4 regions of the Streptomyces sp. JLSY215 genome follow, and region 3 is predicted to be linked to each of the others. Evidence: riboswitches for the same ligand, from Rfam matches in the RefSeq annotation. Region 3 holds a riboswitch; each other region holds the start of a gene.
What was found. Region 3 has a riboswitch for cyclic di-AMP ahead of AC5677_RS23770 (C40 family peptidase). Riboswitches for the same ligand answer to the same signal wherever they lie in the genome.
Positions count from the first base shown of each region.

Region 1: linked by a shared signal. The riboswitch ahead of AC5677_RS18075 (M23 family metallopeptidase) and the one ahead of AC5677_RS23770 (C40 family peptidase) in region 3 are both predicted to bind cyclic di-AMP.
Region 2: linked by a shared signal. The riboswitch ahead of AC5677_RS15410 (transglycosylase family protein) and the one ahead of AC5677_RS23770 (C40 family peptidase) in region 3 are both predicted to bind cyclic di-AMP.
Region 4: linked by a shared signal. The riboswitch ahead of AC5677_RS28985 (M23 family metallopeptidase) and the one ahead of AC5677_RS23770 (C40 family peptidase) in region 3 are both predicted to bind cyclic di-AMP.

Region 1 covers NZ_CM185022.1:4,053,972-4,057,921, forward strand. The annotation lists gene AC5677_RS18075 (M23 family metallopeptidase) at 129-1,292, opposite strand; cyclic di-AMP (ydaO/yuaA leader) riboswitch at 1,304-1,455, opposite strand; gene AC5677_RS18080 (DUF2332 family protein) at 1,916-3,046, shown strand; gene AC5677_RS18085 (PP2C family protein-serine/threonine phosphatase) at 3,048-3,950, opposite strand, start outside.
Region 2 covers NZ_CM185022.1:3,480,723-3,484,672, forward strand. The annotation lists gene eno (phosphopyruvate hydratase) at 1-613, opposite strand, end outside; gene AC5677_RS15410 (transglycosylase family protein) at 963-1,616, opposite strand; cyclic di-AMP (ydaO/yuaA leader) riboswitch at 1,624-1,792, opposite strand; gene AC5677_RS15415 (transglycosylase family protein) at 2,045-3,019, opposite strand; gene AC5677_RS15420 (cytochrome P450 family protein) at 3,404-3,950, opposite strand, start outside.
Region 3 covers NZ_CM185022.1:5,278,423-5,282,372, reverse strand. The annotation lists gene pcrA (DNA helicase PcrA) at 145-2,652, opposite strand; cyclic di-AMP (ydaO/yuaA leader) riboswitch at 2,860-3,043, shown strand; gene AC5677_RS23770 (C40 family peptidase) at 3,052-3,950, shown strand, end outside.
Region 4 covers NZ_CM185022.1:6,491,964-6,495,913, reverse strand. The annotation lists gene AC5677_RS28990 (GntR family transcriptional regulator) at 271-957, opposite strand; gene AC5677_RS28985 (M23 family metallopeptidase) at 1,179-1,979, opposite strand; cyclic di-AMP (ydaO/yuaA leader) riboswitch at 1,992-2,148, opposite strand; gene AC5677_RS28980 (M16 family metallopeptidase) at 2,390-3,757, opposite strand; gene AC5677_RS28975 (M16 family metallopeptidase) at 3,796-3,950, opposite strand, start outside.

The DNA of each region.
Region 1 (3,950 bases), 1.2 Mb from region 3:
CGTTATTCCCGGAACCCGCTCCCACATTTCCCCGGGCCCGCTCCCGCATTCCCCGGAACCCGCTCCCGCTCCCCCGGGCCCGCTCCCGCATTCCCGGGGGAGCGGGAGCGGGAGCGGGCCCCGTCGCGTCAGACGCTCAGTCCGTGCTCCCGCAGCCACGGCATCGGGTCTATCGGGTCGCCGGCTCCCGGGCGGACCTCCAGGTGGAGGTGGGGGCCGGTGACATTGCCGGTGGCGCCGACGCGGGCGATGACGTCGCCGGTGCTGACCTTGCCGGAGGTCTTCACCATGGAGGACAGGTGGCAGAACCAGAGTTCGGTGCCGTCGTCGAGGGTGAGGACGAGGCGGTAGCCGTACGAGCCGGCCCAGCCCGCCTGCGTGATGGTGCCGGAGTGCACTGCCCTGACGGGAGTGCCGGTCGGGGCGGCGAAGTCCTGTCCGGTGTGGTCCGCGGCCCAGCGGTCGCCGGCCTGGCCGAAGCTGGCGGTCAGGGTGTACGAGGCCACCGGGGTGATGAAGCTCCTGGCCAGCTGGGCGAGGCGCTCGGCCTCGGCCTTCTTGCGGGCCGCCTCCGCCGCCCGGCGCTCGGCCTCGCGCTCCGCCGCCTGCTTGGCGGCCGCGGCCTTCTCGGCGGCCGCCTGATGCGCGGTGGCGTCCTTCCCGGCCCGGTCGACGGCGGCCGTCTCGACGGCGGCGCGCTGCTCCTGCTCGGCGGCGCCCTGCTGCGCGTCGGCCTGCTGGAGGATGCGGTTCCGCAGCGTCTCGCCGGCGTTGGCGCCCTGGGCCGCCTCGTGCTGGGTGAGGCCCGCCTGGGAGAGGGGGCCGTGGGGGGACGCGGAGCCGGTGTCCGTACCGGACCGCGGCGCCCCGGAGTCGGATATGAGGCCGCCTATGACGGGGACGTCCGGCATCTTCTCGGCGATGTCGTGGGCCATACCGCCGATGTCGGGCATCGAGATCGGGACCGGCGGGCGGTCCTCGGCCGAGGCCATGCCGCCCGCGCCGACCGCCGCGATGACGCCGACGCCCAGGACCGTACCGCTGCGCGCGAGCGCGCCGCCGCGCTGCTTGGCCACCCGGTGCTTGCCGCGGACGGACCGGACGGACTCCTCGGTGGGGTTCCACTCCTCCCACGGCCCGTCGCCGTCGCGCGCGTCGTCACGCTCGCGGTCGTACTCGCCGCCCTGATAGACGACTCCGGATCCGTCGAAGGGGTATCCGTCGTCGGACGGACCCCGGTCATCGAGGTAGGCGGCGGACGGAGCCTCTGGGGCAGGCCTGTTGGACGCCACGGGGGCGCACTCCTTTCCTTCCTTCACGCCTACCGGGTTAGCTGACGGGTTCGGAGCAGGAAGGTCTCCTACGGGCGCCTCTGGTGGGAGGCGTCCGATTCACCCCAAGGTGGTGGTTCCCCGGTTCCCTCGGTGCACTTCATGCATGCCGCGCGGATGGTGCGGATGACGCAGACGGAACGGGCGGCGCAGGGGTGCGGGTCGCGTGGAGCGAGCGGTCATGTGGATCGGTACCGGTCGGCGCTGTTCAGTGCCCACTGGCGCCCGTCCGTGCACATGCGCTCAATCCGTACGGGTACTCCTGCGTGCCGTGATGACGTGTGCGACGTGCATGGCGTGCGCTTGCGGGATTCGGCGTAGGCGCGCGGTGCCGCCTCTTGCGACGGCTGGGACGACCGCGCTCCGTTATCGGACAGTAATAGAGATCGTGACTATTTTCCAAGCCTTCCGGGGAATCCGTATGCGCTCCGCAGGCGCTCTGGCGTGGACTTTTCCGCCCATCGCGGGCATAAATCGGGCGAGTTGACCGGAGCCCTCTAAACGATCTTCCGGTGATTGTGCGTCAGTTGTTATGCGGAGGGGTGCCCGGTCCTTACGGAGCGTGAGAGCAGTAACGTCGGATCATGGTCGTCAACGTGGTCAACGTCGTGAACAGCGCGCAGACAGTGGCGGATCGGTACCGGGAGTTCTCCTGGCGACAGGCGCGGGGACGGTCCGACGCCCATGCGGAGTTGACCGCGCGGATCAGCCACGACGCGGAGTTCTGCGATCTGTTGTCGGGATCGCTGCCGGCCGGGAGCAAACAGCAACCCACCCTCCTCCTGGCCGCCGTCCGCTATCTCGACGGGCCGCACGCCGAGCAGGGCCCGCGCAACGAGACGGCGTACGGACGCTGGCGGGAGTGGACCATCCGGCACTGGGACGAGGTCCGTGCCGTGATCATGCGCCGCACCGACCGGACCGGGGAGCCTGCGCACTGCGCCACGCTGCTGCCGCTGCTCGCCCGTCTGCCGCAGCCGCTGGCGCTGCTGGAGGTCGGGGCGACGGCGGGCCTGCGCCTGCAGCCCGACCGGTACCGCTACCGGTACGAGGAGGACGGCGCGGGCTCCGGCACGGAATTCGGGGCGCCCGGGAGCCCGGTGACCTTCGTGTGCCGGACGACCGGCGCCGGCCCCGCCCCCGCCGCACCGGAAGCCCTCACCCGCCTCCCCGACATCGTCTGGCGCGCCGGCATCGACCCCGACCCGCTCGACCCGCTCACCGCACGCGACGACCTCCGCTGGCTCCAGGCCCTGCGCTGGCCCGAGGACGGGAACCACACCCCCCACCTCTCCCACAGCCACAACCGCGCCGACCGGCTCGCGGCCGCCGTCGAAGCCGTACGCCCCGCGCCCCGCCCCCGGATCGTGCACGGCGATCCGCTCGACGAGCTGCCCGCGCTGGCCGCCGAGGCCCCGTCCGAGGCGACGCTGGTCATCTTCCACACGGCCGCCCTGGCCTTCCTCCCGCCCGCCCGCCGCGAGGAGTTCGCCGCGCTCGTACGGTCGGTGCTCGCCGAGCGGACCGGCCCCGGCCACTGGATCTCCCACGAGCACCACACCGTCCTGCCCTGGATCACCGCCCCGGGCCAACGGGCCCCGCGCCCCGAGGACGACCGCCTGCTGACCCTCGCGCTGGACGAGCGCCCGGTCGCCCTCACCGGCCCGGACGGCGAGAGCCTGCACCGGCTCGACGGGTGGCCCGCCGCCGGTTGAACTACTCCCCCAGCGGCCGCTGCACCGCCAGCAGCGCCATATCGTCCGCCTGCGGCCCACCCGTGTGCCGGGCGACGTCCTGGGCCAGAACGTCCAGGAGGGCGTCCGGTCCGGGGAAGTGACGGCCGCGCAGCCGGTCCGGCGCGTCGTAGAAGCGGCCGGTCCGGTCCCTGGCCTCGGTCACCCCGTCCGTGAACAGCAGCAACAGCGAACCGGCCGGGAAGAACGTCTCGTCCACCCGGTCCGGCCACCCCGCCACGTCACTCATCCCCAGCGGCAGCGCGGGCGAAGCGGGGTTCAGCTCGCACAGCCCGCCGTCGGGGGCGAGCAGCAGCGGGGCCGGATGGCCGCGGTTGAGGACGCGCAGAACGGAGTGCGCGCCGGACGGGATCTCCGCCAGGACGGCCGTGGTGAACCCCTCGACCTGGTCCAGCCCCGCCCGCCGCCCGCCCTCCCGTTGCAGCGCCCGCTCCAGGCGGCCCGCCACCGCCTCCAGGGTGGCCTCCTGTTCGGCCGCCTCCCGGAACGCGCCGATGACGATCACCGCGGCCTCCACCGCCTCCAGCCCCTTGCCGCGGACATCGCCGACGATCAGCCGTACGCCGTGCGGGGTCTCCTGCACCGCGTAGAGATCGCCGCCGATCCGGGCGTCGGCCTGCGCGGCCATATAGCGCGCGGCGACCGCGAGCCCGCCGACCCGTTCGGGCGGGGCGGGCAGCAGGGCGCGCTGGGCGGCCTCGGCGACGTCGCGGACGGAGGCGAGCCGGGCGTCGCCGCGCCGGACGACCCGGTTGATACCGAGCGCCAGGAAGGCGACGACCAGGACGGTCAGGGCCTCGGTGACCGACTCGGTGCTGTCCTTCGTGCTGTGGTACATCACGACCACGTACTCGCTCGCGACCGC
Region 2 (3,950 bases), 1.8 Mb from region 3:
CGTCGCCGAGGCCGGTGGCCAGGCCCTTGGCCTTCAGGACCTTCTTGAGGGTGTGGTAGACCTCGGCGCCCCAGCGCAGCGCCTCGGAGAAGGACTCCGCGCCGATCGGGGCGATCATGAACTCCTGGATGTCCACGTTGGAGTCGGCGTGCGAGCCGCCGTTCAGGATGTTCATCATCGGGACGGGCAGGACGTGCGCGTTCGGGCCACCGAGGTAGCGGAACAGCGGCAGGTCGCTGGCCTCGGAGGCGGCGTGCGCGACGGCGAGGGAGACGCCGAGGATGGCGTTGGCGCCGAGCGAGCCCTTGTTGTCGGTGGCGTCCAGGTCGAACATCGCCTGGTCGATCAGCCGCTGCTCGGTCGCGTCGTAGCCGACGAGCTCCGGGCCGATCTGCTCGATGACGGCCAGGACGGCCTTCTCCACGCCCTTGCCCAGGTAGCGGTTCGGGTCGCCGTCGCGAAGCTCGATGGCCTCGAAGGCTCCGGTGGAGGCGCCGGACGGCACGGCGGCACGGCCCGTGCTGCCATCGTCGAGGCCGACCTCGACCTCGACCGTGGGATTACCTCGCGAGTCGAGAATTTCGCGGGCTACGACGACGTCGATGGACGGCACGTTGTCTCCTTCATGGGTGTCTGGAGTTCTGCAGCACGAGCCTAACGGCCCCGGGGAGATCCGCTCGCCGTTGGCCCGCTCCGTGGGACGAAAAGAGGCCCAGATGCCCATTTCCCGGGAGGTTTGGGCGCATTGTTCGCTGAACGGGGAAAATCGCGGGAAGCCACTGGTGGCGGGGTGCCGGTGGGCTGGCGTACGGCGGGGTGCGCGGAATGGCGTACGCGGCGGCACATGGAATGGAGAAGCCCCGCCGCGGCGCGCTGGGGGGAGTAGCGCGCCGGGCGGGGCCTGCTCGGGGAGGATGCGGGCCCATGACTCAGGCCCGCGGGAGTCCCGGTGCGGGGACGGCTCAGATGCTGAGCTTCTGGCCCGGGAAGATCAGGTTCGGGTTGCCGCCGATGACGGACTTGTTGTGGGCGTAGACCGTCTTCCAGGTGGTGCCGTGCGCCTTGGCGATCTTGGCGAGGGTGTCACCGGCCTTGACGGTGTAGTTGCCCTTGCCCTGCGGCTTCTGCGGGGCCGGCTGGGCCTGCTTCTGCTTCGGGGCGGCCTGCTGCGGGGCAGCCTTCTTCGGCGCGGGCTGGGCCTTCTTGACCTCGGCCTTGGCGGAGGTGTCGAGGTCGGGGGACGGGCCACCGGCGGTCAGGTTGCCGGCACCGGCGCAGGACCAGGCGCCCGGACCCTGGATGGCGAGGAGCTTCTCGGCGGCGGCGATCTGCTGGGCCTTGGTGGCCAGGTCGGCGCGGGCCGCGTACTGGGTGCCACCGGCGGCGGCCCAGCTGGAGTTCGAGAACTGGAGGCCGCCGTAGTAGCCGTTACCGGTGTTGATCGACCAGTTGCCGCCGGACTCGCACTGGGCGACCTTGTCCCAGGTGGCGACGGACGCGGCGGAGGCGGAGGTGGCGCCCATCAGCGGGACGGCGACGGCGGCACCGGCGACACCGGCGAGGGTGGCGATGCGGACGGCCTTGGACGGACGACGGTGCTTGCCCTTGTTCAGCATGGTTCGTTCGTTTCCTCACCGATGCCTACGAGGTGAGCTGTCGGGTTCGGGCCGTGTGAGTACCCGGCCGCGTGCACTGGACACGCGGCTTCACCCCAAGCCGGTTGACCCGCTTTCACGGGCGGGGCCGGCACTTACCTTGGGTCCCCCGCTCCTGCCTTCGGCGCTTGCGCGTCGACTGCCTGCGATCACCGGCAGGATTCGGCATGTGATCGAAGGGCCCGCTTTGGCGAGCGGTCCAGACCGTAATCAGTAATCCCCTTGGTGTTCAAACCCCACTATCTGAACCAAGTTGACCGTTTTTGATCATCGGCGGCTCATATTTCCGCAGGTGGGCCGGGGTGCGGAATCCGGCCGACGAGCCGGACGCCACACCCCGGAACGAGACGCTTGTCTCACTTTCGCCAAAAGGGACGAACTGGCGGTAACTACCCTGCCGCGTGCCCGAGATCGAGCAGCTGACCTGGGTGGATCAGGTCCGCGTCGGCCCCCACGACCTTCTCGTTGCGGTCGTAGAGCGCGGGCCAGCCGCCCGGCAGATCATGGGCCTCCGCGATGCCTGACAGGGTGTCACCGGAGCGCACCGTGTAGCCGTCGGCGGGGGCGGACGGGTCGGCTCCGGGGCGCGTACCGGGGTCCGTACGCTGCTCCTCGCCGCCGCGGGAGGCGTGGCGGCCGGCGGGCCGGTCGTCACGGTCCGCGCCCTTGCCGTCGTCGGCGCCGCTCCTGCCGCTCTTGCCGTCCTTGCCGCCCCCGCCCCCCTGGCCCTCGTCGGCGCCGCCGCGGTGCTTGCCCTTGGCGGGGGTCTCCGGCGTCGCGGGGGCACCGCGGTCGTCCGCACCGCTGCCGTCCTCGCCCTCGTGGGAGGGGGCGGACGGGTCCGCGGGGTCCGAGGCGTCGGGGGCCGACGGGGACGGCGTCGGCGTCGCCTCGTCGGAGGAGCCGCCGAAGGGGCCGTCGTCACCGAAGGGCCCGTCCTCGGGACCGTCGGAGGAGTCGTCGGCCGGGCCGGACGGATCGGCCGGGTCCGCGGTGTGCGACGGGCCGGGCCGCGGGGTGCTCGTACTGCCCGGGTCGACCTCCGGCGCGCGGCCGTCCTTGGTCAGCCCGGCGTTCACCGCGCAGCTCGGCCAGGCGTCCGGGCCGCGGTCGTCGAGGATGGATTCGGCGACGGCGATCTGCTCGGAGCGGCTGGCGAGGTCGGGGCGCGAGGCGTACGAGGTGCCGCCGTACTGCTCCCACATCTCCTGGGTCAGCTGGAGGCCGCCGTAGAAGCCGTTGCCGGAGGCCGCGCTCCACATTCCGCCGCTCTCGCACTGCGCGACCTTGTCCCAGGTCGCGGTGTCGGCGGCCTGCGCACCGCTCGCGGCGAACAGCGGCAGTGCGAGCCCGGCGCCGGTCACTCCCGCCGTGACAAAGATGGCCGGTGCCTGACGGGGGCGACGGTGTCGGCCGTTCCCGGAGCGCATGCGGTTGCCTTTCGAGCGGCGGTGGACGTGCTGGAGTTGTCTGCCGAGCCGGCCCGGTGAGGCGAACGGAGGCGACGCAGCCCAGTGGCGCGTCGAACCCGTGCGGCCAGTCGAACCCGTGGCCGATTCGGTGGGTCGAAAGGTAGCCGGGGTCACGGGTAGTCACAAGTCGGTGTAGTCGAGATCACGCAGAGGTCACGTGCCTGACGTTCCGTCACTTCGCGGTCATCGCAGGCCGGAGCCGCCGGTTCCGCACGGACCGGCCTGGGGTCCGTCGCCAAGGGCCTCCGGTCCCGCCCGCCGCCCCGGCTCCCCCGGTCAGGACCGGTCCGCGGATCCCTCCGGCGTGAACTCCACCGGCAGCGACCGCAGTCCGCGCATGATGAGCCCGCCGCGCCAGCGCAGATCGTCCGGTTCCGCGGCGAGCCGGATGTCCGGCAGCCGGGTCAGCAGCGTCGCGAGGGCGGTCTGCCCCTCCAGCCGGGCGAGCGGCGCGCCCAGGCAGTAGTGGATGCCGTGCCCGTAGCCGAGGTGCTGGTTGTCGCGCCGGGTGAGGTCGAGGACGTCCGGGTCGGCGAAGCGGGCGGGATCGCGGTCGGCGGCGGCCAGCACCACCAGGACCGGGTCCCCCTCGGCGATCCGCTGCCCGCCCAGCGTCAGCTCCTCGGTCGCGAACCGCCAGGTCGCCAGCTCCACCGGACCGTCGTACCGCAGCAGTTCCTCGATGCCGGTGGCGAGCAGATCGCTGTCGCCCGCCGCGATCGACTTCTGCAGCAGCTCGCGCTGGGCGGGGTGGCGCAGCAGCTGGTAGATGCCGTTGCCGATGAGGTTCACGGTCGTCTCGAAACCGGCGAAGAGCAGGATG
Region 3 (3,950 bases):
CTTTCCGAGTAGCGTTCGGGTACGAGAACAAGACTGCCGCCCGCGGCTGATGAGCCGACGCTGTTCGACTAACGCCCCGCTAACGTCCGAGGCCGGCGACGTCCGAGGCGGACCGCCGGGCCATCGGACACGCCCGGGGCGGCCTCAGAGCTTCTCCACCGGCGCATACCGCAGCAGCAGCCGCTTCGGCTTCTCGCCGCCGAAGTCGATGGTCGCCTCGGCGTTGTCGCCGCTGCCCTTGACGCCGACGACCGTGCCCAGGCCGAAGCTGTCGTGCGTGACGCGGTCGCCGACGGCCAGCGAGGCCACCTGCCGGTCCGTGGCACGGCGCGTGGCGAAACCGCTCGGCCCCTTGGCGCGCGACGAGGACAGCGAGGACCCGATGCCGCCGCCGAAGCCTCCTCCACCGCCGCCGCCGCGCGACGACAGCCCGCCCATCGAGGCGGACGGTGTGGCGGGACCCGTGCGCCGCCACTCGACGTAGTCGTCCGGGATCTCCTCCAGGAACCGCGAGGGCGGGTTGTACGAGGGCTGGCCCCAGGCGCTGCGCATCGTGGAGCGGGTGACGTAGAGCCGCTCGCGGGCGCGCGTGATGCCCACGTAGGCGAGCCGGCGCTCCTCCTCCAGCTCCTTGGTCTGGCCCAGGGAGCGCATATGCGGGAAGACGCCGTCCTCGAGGCCGGTGAGGAAGACGGTCGGGAATTCCAGGCCCTTGGCGGTGTGCAGGGTCATCAGCGTGATGACGCCGCTGCCGTCCTCGTCCTCGTCGGGGATCTGGTCGGAGTCGGCGACCAGCGCGACCTGCTCCAGGAATTCCGCGAGCGTGCCCGGCCCCGGGGCGGCGGCCCCCGATGTCTCGGCCTCGCCGCGCTCCTGCTCGAACTCCAGGGCAACCGAGGCGAGTTCCTGGAGGTTCTCGATCCGGGTCTCGTCCTGGGGGTCGGTGGAGGACTGGAGCTCGGCGAGATAGCCCGTGCGCTCCAGGACGGCTTCCAGGACCGTGGCGGGCCCGGCGCCGGACTCCACGATCGTGCGCAGCTCCTCCATGAGGACGTTGAAGCGCTTGACGGCGTTGGCGGAGCGGGCGGCCATGCCGTAGGCCTCGTCGACGCGGCGCAGCGCCTGCGGGAAGGTGATCTTCTCGCGGGAGGAGAGGGCGTCGATCATGGCTTCGGCGCGGTCGCCGATGCCGCGCTTGGGGACGTTCAGGATGCGGCGCAGCGGGACGGTGTCCTCGGGGTTGGCGAGCACCCGCAGATACGCGAGGACGTCGCGGACCTCCTTGCGCTCGTAGAAGCGCACGCCGCCGACGACCTTGTACGGGAGCCCGACCCGGATGAAGATCTCTTCGAACACACGGGACTGGGCGTTGGTGCGGTAGAAGATGGCGACATCGCCGGCCTTGGCGTCGCCCGCGTCCGTCAGCCGGTCGATCTCGTCGGCGACGAACTGCGCCTCGTCGTGCTCGGTGTCCGCGACATAGCCGGTGATCTTGGGGCCGGCGCCGGCGTCGGTCCAGAGATTCTTGGGGCGGCGGTTCTCGTTGCGCTCGATGACGGCGTTGGCGGCGGACAGGATCGTCTGCGAGGAGCGGTAGTTCTGCTCCAGCAGGATCGTGGTCGCGTCGGGGTAGTCCTCCTCGAACTGGAGGATGTTGCGGATCGTGGCGCCGCGGAACGCGTAGATCGACTGGTCGGCGTCACCGACGACGCACAGCTCGGCGGCGGGCATCTCGGCCGTGCCCGGGCCGACCAGCTCGCGGACGAGGGTGTACTGGGCGTGGTTGGTGTCCTGGTACTCGTCGACGAGGACATGGCGGAAGCGGCGGCGGTAGTGCTCGGCGACATCCGGGAAGGCCTGGAGGAGATTGACCGTCGTCATGATGATGTCGTCGAAGTCCAGGGCGTTGGCCTCGCGCAGCCGCGACTGGTACATCGCGTACGCCTCGGCCAGCGTCTTCTCGAAGCCGTCGGCGGCCGTCCCGGCGAAGGTCTCCTCGTCGATGAGTTCGTTCTTGAGGTTGGAGATCTTCGCGCTGAAGGACTTCGGCGGGAAGCGCTTGGGGTCCAGGTCGAGATCGCGGCAGACCAGGGCCATCAGGCGCTTGGAGTCGGCGGCGTCGTAGATCGAGAAGGAGGACGTGAAGCCGAGCTTCTTGGACTCGCGGCGCAGGATGCGGACGCAGGCGCTGTGGAAGGTGGAGACCCACATGGCGTTCGCCCGCGGGCCGACCAGGTCCTCGACGCGCTCCTTCATCTCGCCCGCGGCCTTGTTCGTGAACGTGATCGCGAGGATCTGGCCGGGGTGGACATGGCGCTCGGCGAGCAGATGCGCGATGCGGTGGGTGAGCACCCGGGTCTTGCCGGAGCCGGCGCCGGCGACGATCAGCAGCGGGCTGCCGTGATGCACCACGGCGGCCTTCTGCTCGTCGTTGAGCCCCTCGAGCAGCGCGGCGGGGTCGACGACGGGACGGGCGGCGCCGTCGCGGTAGTACGCCTCATGGGGCACCGGTGCGTCGAACTTCCCGTCGAAGAGGTCGGCGGGAATCTCCTCCGGGGCCGGGCCGTGCTCGTCCTCGGGGGGCGGGGGGTGCTCGTCCTCGCGCTTGGGGCCGAGGTCCGCCAGGAAGCTGTCGTCAAAGAGGCTGCTCATCGCCCACCGAGTCTAGGCCGCCGGACTGACAGCCCGCCGCCACCTCACCAGATCCGGCTCCTGGGCTCCGGGCCGCATCCTTGAGATCGCGGTCAGGTCACAAAAAGGTTTCGGGCATATCGAACATCAGCCTTCACAGGAGCCACACGAGTTGGCTACCGTGCCTGCTCGGGCTGCCCGCATCCCCGCGGACGACAACGTCTGCACGGGCGGCCTCCGCCGAGTCCGGCCCTGCCACCAGGCACCCGGAGCCGGGGACCCACCAGCACCACCGGGGTGAATCGGCCGGTGCGGCCGCCAGCGGCGGACGCATCGACCGTAGGGCAAGCCTTCCGTCAGCGACAGAGCCCGAACCCGACAGCTAACCCGGTAGGCGGTCCACGGAAGGAGTCGCCGGCCTTGGCGTCGCACCGCAAGCCGCGCACCCGCATGCTCACCTCGCCCGGAAGCCGTACGGCGGCCGGGCTCACCACCGCCGCCCTCGCCTCGGTCACCCTGCTCTCGCAGTCCGCCGACGCCGCCCCCAGGGCACCCAAGCCCACCATCGAAGAGGTCAAGCAGAAGGTCGACGGGCTCTACCGCCAGGCCGAGGTGGCCACCCAGAAGTACAACGCCGCCAAGGAGGGCGTCGACCGTCAGCGCGCCACCGTCAACGGCCTGCTCGACGCCGCCGCCAAGCGCGCGGAGAAGATGAACGAGTCCCGGCGCGAGCTGGGCACCTTCGCCTCCGCGCAGTACCGCACCGGCGGCATGAACCCCACGGCGCAGCTGATGCTCGCCAAGGACCCGCAGGATTTCTTCGACCGTACGCACCTGATGGGGCGGCTCACCGACCGGGAGAAGCAAGCGGTCACCGACTACCAGGAGCAGCAGGTGGCCGCCGCCCGGCAGCGGGCCAGGGCGACCGCGAGCCTGGAGCAGCTCCAGAGGACGCAGACCTCGCTGAAGGAGTCCAAGCGGTCCGTCCAGGAGAAGCTGGCCGAGGCGCGGCAGCTGCTGTCCCGGCTGACCGCGCAGGAGAAGGCGCGGCTGGCGGAGCTGGAGCGCCAGAAGGAGGCGGCCGCCAAGCGCCGGGCCGACGAGCTGGCGCGGCAGCAGGCGGAGAAGGCACGCCAGCAGGCCGAGAAGGAGCGCCGGCAGCGCGAGAGCGGCGGCGGCTCGACGGGCGGCCAGACCGGCGGCGGTTCCACTGGCGGCGGATCGACCAGCGACGGCACGTACTCCACCAAGGCGGCAAAGGCGATCGCCTTTGCCCGCGCCCAGATAGGCAAGCCGTACGTCTGGGGCGCGACCGGCCC
Region 4 (3,950 bases), 1.2 Mb from region 3:
TCTTGCAGGCGCGGACGGCAGGCAGGATCGGTGTGGAGCGCTTCCCTGCACGGAACCGCTGAAACCTATTTGCTGTACGGGCACATCGTCATCACGACCGCCAATTATCCGGGCGGGGACGCGGCACGGAAACACAGCACCGAAACGGGGCGCGGAAACGCGGTGTGGAAACACGGTGCGAAAATACCGGCGTCGCGAATTACAGACACCATGGCCGCATTGAGCGCCCCGGCGGCGAATTCCGCACCCCCTTTGTATACAGACCGAATGTTAATGACGGGCACGCGCCGTGTTGACGGGCTGTTTCGCATCCCTCACCGCGGCCGCGGTGGGGCGCAGCCGGTACACCGGGAGGGAGCGTTCGATATGAGCCGCCATCAGGGCGCGGGCCCGCTCCGCGTCTCCCCTGGCCACCGCGTCCAGCACCGCGCCGTGTTCCTCCCACGAGTCGGTGGCCCGCGCGGACAGCTCCACGGCGTACATCCACTCGATCTTGCGCCGTAGCTGGGTGAGCAGCGCCGTCAGACTGGGGCTGCCCACCGCCTGGGCGAGCGTCTCGTGGAACCAGCCGTCCAGTTGGCGCACGTCCGCGGGGTGACCGTGCCGGGCCCGCTCGCGGCCGAGCCGTACGAGACCGCGCAGCACCTTCAGATGGGCGGGGCTGCGGCGGACGGCGGCACGGGCGGCGCCCAGCGGCTCCAACAGGGCGCGGATGTCCAGCAGATCGGCCGCCTCTTGTTCGGTGGGCTCGGCGACGCAGGCGCCCGCATGATGGCGGGTGGTGACAAAGCCCTCGGACTCCAGGGTGCGCAGCGCCTCGCGGACCGGGACTCTGGAGACTCCGTATCGGGCCGCGAGAATTTCTTCGATCAGCCGGCTCCCCGGTGCGAGCGCACCGGAGACAATGTCATCGCGAATCGCCGTGCACACCGCATGCGCGGAAAGATGGCCTCGCATCGTCGTGCCTCCGCCGTAATTCCCGGGAAACGCCGCCGATCGGCGGGTTTTCCGTGACTCTATTCGACCGGGACGAGTTTTCCGACGGGCTCCGGGAATTCAGGGATATTTTTTGGCCAGGCGCCGGACTCCGGGGGACGGCGACGACCGGCGGCCGCCGTCCGCCGGACACACGGAAGCCCCGGCCGGTCGGCCGGGGCTTCAGCGGAACACGCGGGACGTCAGACGTCGACGCCGTGCGAGCGCAGATACGCGATCGGGTCGATGTCCGAACCGTAGTCGGGGCCCGTGCGGGCCTCGAAGTGGAGGTGCGGCCCGGTGACGTTGCCGGTGGCACCGGAGAGGCCTATCTGCTGGCCGGGGGTGACGGTCTGGCCGACCGCGACCCCGATGGACGACAGGTGGCCGTACTGGGTGTACGTCCCGTCGTGCATCTTGATCACGATGTTGTTGCCGTACGAGCCGCCCCAGCCGGCCTCCACGACGGTGCCCCGGCCCACGGCGTGGACGGAGGTGCCGGTGGCGGCGTGGAAGTCGATGCCCGTGTGGCTGCCGGAGGACCACAGGCTGCTGGAGGCCTTGTAGCCGGTGGAGATGTAGGAGCCCGCTATCGGGGCGACGAAGGCGTTGAGCCGCTTGCGCTCGGCCTCGCGGGCCGCGCGCTCCTTGGCCTCACGCTCCGCCTTGGCCTTCTTCTTGGCGGCCTCGGCGAGCCGCTGGGCCTCGTCGGCCGCCCGCTTCGCCACGGCCTCGGCCCTCGCCTGCACGGCGGCGACCTCGGCGGCCGTCTGCTGCGAGTCGGCCTGGGCCTCGACGCGGCTGGCGAGCTCGTCGCCCATCACGACAGCCTGCTGCAGGCCGGTGTCCGCGGCGTGCGTCCCACTGGAGGCGGCCAGCGCCGGCGAGGCGACGGAGGCGACGACACCGGTGGCCGCGAGGGTGGCCGCGCCGGCGAACTTGCGGGTCGTACGGGCCGTGCGGCTGGCACGACGATGCTTCCCGGTGGCACGGGTGAACGCCATCTGCTGGCTTGTCCTTTCCTTCCTTCTCGCCTACCGGGTTAGCTGACGGGTTCGGAGCAGGAAGGTCTCCTACGGACCCCTCCGGAGAGAGACCCGATTCACCCCAAGGGACATGTGGGTCCCCGGCTCCCCTGGCTCGCGCCGTACGGGGACTCGGCGATGACTGTCCGGTGCCACTGTTGTGGCGGACCTGTGACGAACAGTCGGACCGACGCTAATCGGGACATCTTTCAATCGGCAAACAGAACTGGCCCTTTGTGCCGTACGCCACAAGGACACCGGGCAACCAGACGCACCATTCCGGACATACGACGGCTCCCGTGGCGGACGTGCACCACGGGAGCCGTTGTATCGATGGATGGCCGGGCCCTTCCCCGGCCGGTCCCTGACCGGCAGTCAGACGGCGGGGCTCAGCCGCTGACGACCGTCACCTTGCCGATGCCCAGTTCCCTGACGGGCTCCGTGATCTGCGCGGCGTCACCCACCAGGATTGTCACCAGGCGGTCCACGGGGAAGGCGCTGACGGCCGCCGCGGTCGCCTCGACCGTCCCGGTCTCGGCGAGCCGGGCGTACAGCTGCGCCTGGAAGTCGTCCGGGAGGTGCTGCTCCACCTGGTCGGCGAGGGTGCCCGCGACGGCGGCCGCGGTCTCGTACTTCAGCGGCGCGACCCCGACGAGGTTCTGCACGGCGACGTCCCGCTCGGCGTCCGTCAGCCCCTCCGCCGCCAGGGTGCGCAGCACCTGCCACAGATCCTGCAGCGCCGGCCCGGTGGAGGCGGTGTCCACCGACCCGCTGATGGCCAGCATCGCGGCGCCGCTTCCGTCCGCGGCGGAGCGCAGCACCTGACCGAAGGCGCGCACCCCGTAGGTGTAGCCCTTCTCCTCGCGCAGCACCCGGTCCAGCCGGGAGGTGAGCGTGCCGCCCAGGCAGTACGTGCCGAGGACCTGCGCGGGCCAGACGCGGTCGTGCCGGTCGGCGCCGATACGGCCGATCAGCAGCTGCGTCTGGACGGCTCCGGGGCGGTCGACGATGACCACACGGCCGGTGTCGTCGGCGGTGATCGGCGAGGGCTTCAGCGGCTCGGAGGTGGAGCCCTGCCAGGCGCCCAACGTGTCGGCGAGCGCCGCGTCCAGGTCGACGCCGGTCAGGTCACCGACGATGACGGCGGTGGCCGTGGCGGGCCGCACATGGGTCGTGTAGAAGGCGCGGACGGCCGCGGCGTCGATGCGCTCGACGGTCTCCTCGGTGCCCTGGCGGGGCCGCGACATCCGGGACGTGGCCGGGAACAGCTCCTTGGACAGCGCCACCGCGGCCCGTCGCGCCGGGTTGGCGAGCTCGTGCGGGATCTCGTCGAGGCGGTTGCGTACCAGCCGCTCGATCTCGCTCTCCGCGAAGGCGGGGGCGCGCAGCGCGTCGGCGAGCAGGCCCAGCGCGCGGTGCAGCCGGGACACCGGTACCTCGAGGGAGACCCGCAGGCCGGGGTGGTCGGCGTGCGCATCCAGGGTGGCGCCGCAGCGCTCCAGCTCGGCGGCGAACTCCTCGGCGTCGTGCTTGTCCGTGCCCTCGGACAGGGCGCGCGACATGATCGTGGCGACACCGTCCAGGCCCTCGGGCTCGGCCTCCAGAGGGGCGACGAGGTTGATCTCGACGGCAACGACCTGCTGGCCGGGGCGGTGGCTGGTCAGGAGGGTGATCCCGTTGGCCAGTTGGGAGCGCTCGGGGGCCGGGAAGGCCCACGGCTTGGGCGCGCCGCCCTTGGGCTGGGGGTGGAAGTCCATGGTGGTCACGGCGGAATCTGCGCGGGTGGTGGAGTCGCTCACCGGTCCGCCTCCTCCTTCTCGGTGTCGGCGGCCGGATCGGCCGGGGCGGTCGGCTCCGTGGGCTCGTACACGAGCACCGCGCGGTTGTCGGGGCGCAGCCGGGCCTTGGCGACCGCCTGCACCTCCTCGGGGGTGATGTCCAGGACGCGCC